Regions from separate parts of the Streptomyces sp. NBC_00569 genome, predicted to be linked through region 1. Evidence: riboswitches for the same ligand, from Rfam matches in the RefSeq annotation. Region 1 holds a riboswitch; the other holds the start of a gene.

What was found. A riboswitch is a leader RNA that binds a small molecule or an ion and turns the genes downstream of it on or off. The one in region 1 is predicted to bind cyclic di-AMP.
Region 2: it holds a riboswitch for cyclic di-AMP, as region 1 does, so the genes downstream of both, OHO83_RS36835 (C40 family peptidase) here and OHO83_RS19845 (C40 family peptidase) in region 1, are expected to answer to the same signal.

Annotation. Positions count from the first base shown of each region.
Region 1 is NZ_CP107783.1:4,440,405-4,442,849, reverse strand. Features, by position in the region: gene OHO83_RS19845 (C40 family peptidase) at 1-976, opposite strand, end outside; cyclic di-AMP (ydaO/yuaA leader) riboswitch at 985-1,134, opposite strand; gene pcrA (DNA helicase PcrA) at 1,403-2,445, shown strand, end outside.
Region 2 is NZ_CP107783.1:8,172,369-8,174,813, reverse strand. Features, by position in the region: gene OHO83_RS36845 (ATP-dependent Clp protease proteolytic subunit) at 1-343, shown strand, start outside; gene OHO83_RS36840 (hypothetical protein) at 351-659, shown strand; cyclic di-AMP (ydaO/yuaA leader) riboswitch at 1,014-1,191, shown strand; gene OHO83_RS36835 (C40 family peptidase) at 1,195-1,668, shown strand; gene OHO83_RS36830 (DUF6328 family protein) at 1,775-2,335, shown strand; gene OHO83_RS36825 (ATP-binding protein) at 2,389-2,445, opposite strand, start outside.

The DNA of each region.
Region 1 (2,445 bases):
GGTCCCAGGTCGTGCGCGGCAGCGAGATGCCGGCCGCCTTCCACGCGGCCTGCGTGAGGCCCGAGCAGTCGTACGAGTCCGGGCCCGTGGCGCCCCACACGTACGGCTTGCCCATCTGGGACTCGGCGAAGGCGATGACCTTCGCGGCCTTGGCGGCATAGCCGCTGCCGGTGCTGCCGGAGCCCGTACCCGTACCCGTGCCGGAACCGCTGCCCGTGCCCGGGTTCTCCTTCTGTTGTGCCTCCTCGGCCGCCTTGCGCTTGGCCTCCGCCTCGGCCTGCTGGCGCGCCAGCTCCTCCGCCTTCTTCCTGGCGGCCTCCTGCTTCTTCTTCTCGATCGCCGCGAGGCGCGCCTTCTCCTCGGCGGTCAGCTTCGACAGGAGTTCGCGGGCGTCGCCGAGCTTCTGCTGGACGTCCCTCTTCGTGCTCCTGAGCGTGGCCTGCGAAGTGGTCAGCGTCTCCAGGCTCTTGGCCGCCTCGGTGCGCTTCTTCGTGGTGGCGGCCTGCTCGGTCTGGTAGTCGTCGACGGCCTGTTTCTGGCGGCTCGTGAGCCGGCTCATCAGCTGGTCCTGGTCGAAGTAGTCCTGCGCGTCGTCGGCGAGGAGCAGCGTCGCGGTGTCCGAGACGGCGCCCGTGCGGTACTGGGCGGCGGCGAAGGTGCCGAGCTCCTGGCGGGCCTTGTTGAGCTTCTCGGTCCGCTGCGCGACGTCGTCGAGCAGGTCGCCGACGCGCTTCTGCTGCTTGGTGGTGCGCTCCTTGGCCGCGTTGTACTTCTCCGTGGCGACGCCCGCCTGGTGGTAGAGGGTGTCGACCTTCTTCTGGACCTCTTCCAGGCTCGGCTTCGGAGGCGCGGAGGGGGCGGCGGTCGCGCTCTGCGAGAGCAGGGCTATGGACGTGAGGGCCGCCGTGGTGATTCCGACGACGGGGGCCGTGCGGGGACCGGCTGTCCTGCTGCGCGGCTTGCGGTGCGACGCCAAGGGGCGCGTCTCCTTCCCATGACCGCCTACCGGGTTAGCTGTCGGGTTCGGGCGGAGATTCGGAAGGCTGCCCTACGGCCGCACCCTGACGGGTCGTCGGCTGATTCACCCCAAAGGTCGTGGGTCCCCGGTTCCATGCCTCTCGGCGTACTGAACTCAGCGGGGGCGACCCGTTCGCGGCGCGGTTGCCGGCGGGGGGACGGGTGGCCCGCGGAGCACGCTAACCAACTCGTGTGGCTGCTGTGAAGGTTGATGTTCGATATGCCCGATACATTTTCGTGACCTTCGTCAATCTTGTTCGTGACCCCCGGTAACCCTCACGGAAGGTGATTCCCGCACTACGAGAGGTGGCCGGGTTCACGAAGTCGGGGGGAAGTTTCCGGGGCGGCCGTGGGTGTCAGTGGGGCGGCCTAGACTCGTAGAGCGATGAGCAGCCTCTTTGACGACAGCTTCCTGGCGGACCTCACGGCTTCGAAGGCCAGTGAGGAGCATGCCCCGCCGCCGCCCGAGGACGACACGGCTCCGGAGCACGTTCCGGACGACCTGTTCGACGGGAAGTTCGACGTGCCCCCGGCCAGGGACGCGTACTACCGGGACGGCGCCCCGCGCCCGGCGCTCGACCCGGCGGCGCTCCTCGACGGGCTGAACGAGAACCAGAAGGCGGCCGTCGTCCACGGCGGCTCCCCGCTGCTCATCGTGGCGGGCGCGGGCTCCGGCAAGACCCGTGTGCTCACGCACCGCATCGCGTATCTCCTCGGCGAGCGCGGCGTGCACCCCGGCCAGATCCTCGCGATCACGTTCACGAACAAGGCCGCGGGCGAGATGAAGGAGCGCGTCGAGTCCCTCGTCGGCCCGCGGGCGAACGCGATGTGGGTGTCGACGTTCCACAGCGCCTGCGTCCGTATCCTGCGCCGCGAGTCGAAGAAGCTCGGCTTCACGTCGTCGTTCTCGATCTACGACGCGGCCGATTCCAAGCGCCTCATGGCCCTGGTCTGCCGCGACCTCGACCTGGACCCGAAGAAGTTCCCCCCGAAGTCCTTCAGCGCCAAGATCTCGAACCTGAAGAACGAGCTGATCGACGAGGAGGACTTCGCGGCTCAGGCCGCCGACGGCTTCGAGAAGACCCTCGCCCAGGCCTACGCGATGTACCAGTCCCGCCTCCGCGAGGCGAACGCGCTGGACTTCGACGACCTGATCATGACGACGGTGAACCTCCTGCGTGCCTTCCCGGACGTCGCCGAGCACTACCACCGCCGCTTCCGCCACGTCCTGGTCGACGAGTACCAGGACACGAACCACGCGCAGTACGCGCTGGTCAGGGAGCTGGTGGGGACGGCCGGCGGCGGCCGGGCGGAGGACGAGCCGCCGCGTGAGGGCGACCTCCCGCCGGCCGAGCTGTGCGTCGTGGGTGACGCCGACCAGTCGATCTACGCGTTCCGCGGAGCCACCATCCGCAACATCCTCCAGTT
Region 2 (2,445 bases), 3.7 Mb from region 1:
CCTCGGGCAGGCCGCGTCCGCCGCCGCCGTGCTCCTGGCGGCCGGGACGCCGGGGAAGCGGGCCGTGCTGCCCGGCGCGCGCGTGGTGATCCATCAGCCGGGGCTGCCCGAGCCCGCGCAGGGACAGCCGAGCGACCTGGAGATCCAGGCCCGTGAACTGGTGCGGATGCGCGCCCAGCTGGAAGAACTGCTCGCACGGCACACCGGTCGGAGCCGCGAGCGCATCGCCGCCGACATCGAGCGGGACACGATCCTCCGGGCCCAGGACGCCGTGGAGTACGGGCTCGTGGACCGGGTCATCGGCAACCGCAAGACGTCCGGTTCGGCCCCCGGCGCCAGGTGAGCCGACGATGCTGCCGCCCGAACTGCCCCCGCTGCCCGCGCTGACGCGCGCCGAGTGCGACCTCCTCGACCGCTATCTAGAGGTGGTCGACCTGCTCGGCAGGATCAACCCGGCCAGAAGCAACCACACATATGGCGGACTGCGCGCTGCGCAAGCACTCGTCGGCAGGGCGACGGCCCTCAGGGACGCTCTGACGCTCATGCATCAGCGGGGCGAGAGCGAGGTCCACGCGACGACGCTCGCCCAGGCTTTGCGGGTCCTGGACGGAGAAAGAAGGGCACAACGGGTCACAGTTCCACCGGAGCCGGTCAATTGACGGTGCGTTCGAGACCGAAGCGATCCGATGCGAACTGTCCGGTCCCGGATCGAAACGGACCAGAAGAGGTACCCACATACGGAGTAGCCGGCACCCGCACATGCGAACCGGAAAAGTTGCGCGGAACGCCTACGCGAAGTCCGGGATTCCGCCTTCCGCTGCTGGTGCGGGCGTCGTCGGGACCCCGACGACGGGGTGGAAACGTGCGCTGTCCACCCGAACAGGCCAGCCGTGAGGACACTCACTCAACGCCGATTCGGCGCTGCATTCGCGCCGTTCGTGCGTGAAGATCCCTTCCGACGACAAGCCCCCGCCACCGCGGCGGGGCGGTCCGTGCGGACGCCGAGTCCTGCCGCCGTACGGATGCCAGGTCGACAGAAGTGGATCGGCAGGAGTGGAGGACCCGAGCACGACGGGCCGCCGGAGCTGTTTTCCGGGCCGGTCCTTGGGGTGAAGCCGCACATCGCGGCCGGGCAACTTCGCCAGCCCGAATCCGACAGGTCATCCTTCACAGGCGGCTGACGAAGGGTTGCGCATGACTGCGCTCAATCGTGTCCCGTCGCTGCTCGCCCGGGCCGGAACCGCCTCGGCCCTCACGCTCGCCGTAGCGGGTGGCAGCCTGCTGGTGCCCGGAGCCGCGCCCGAAGCGGAGGCCGCACCACCGGCGACGAAAGCACTCCAGATCGCGGCCTCCAAGAAGGGAAGTCCCTACCGGTGGGGCGCCACAGGGCCGCGCACGTTCGACTGCTCGGGCCTGACGCTCTACTCGTTCAAGGCCGCGGGCAAGAAGCTGCCCCGCACCGCCGCCCAGCAGTACAACAAGACCCGCCATGTCTCCGCGTCCCATCGAAAACGCGGTGACCTCGTCTTCTTCCATTCGGGCCGCGGCGTCTACCACGTCGGCATCTACGCCGGGAAGGGGAGGATCTGGCACTCGCCGAAGACCGGTGCCGTGGTGCGGCTCGAGCGGATCTGGACGAAGCGCGTCTGGTACGGGCGCGTGCGCTAGCGCAGCCTGGCGGGTCCCCGGGAGCTCCAGGGACCCGCCAGGCACCGGAGAGTGTCACGCCCGCCCGGGCCGCCTCGGAACCGCGCAATGGGGTACTCGTGGTCGTATGGACGAGGACCGAACCGCAGGCGACGAGGACGCCCCACGCGACCCGGGCCCGCCGAGCGGAGGCCGGGACCGGCACGAGACGCCGCTGGAGCGCGCGGACCGGAACTTCGGCGAGCTGCTCCAGGAGCTGAGAGTCACCCAGACGGGCGTGCAGATCCTCTTCGCGTTCCTGCTGACGCTGGCGTTCACTGCGCGGTTCCCGTCGCTGGACACCGTGCAGCGCGCGACCTACATCGCGACGCTGCTGCTCGCGGTGCTCGCCGCCGCGCTGCTCACGGCGCCCGCGGCGCTGCACCGCGCGCTGTTCCGGCGCGGTGTCAAGCCGCAGATCGTGCAGATGTCCTCGCGGCTCGCCACCGCCGGCCTGAGCGTTCTGGCGCTCGCCCTGGCCGGGTCCGTGCTGCTCGTCGTGGACGTCACGGCGGGGCGGGCGGCGGGAATCGCGGCGGGAGCGGGCACGTTCGCGGTCTGCGCGGGCCTGTGGGGTGTGCTGCCGCGTCTGGCGCGGCGCTCGCTCACCCGGGCACAGGAAGAGGGGACGGGCACTCCGCCCCCGTAGCCGCGTTCATACCTGCCGGACTTCCTCCTGTTGGCCTTCGCCCCTGCCGACCCTCACACCTGCTGGACAGGGACCGTCCACGGCAGGGCGATCCATACGGTCTTGCCGCC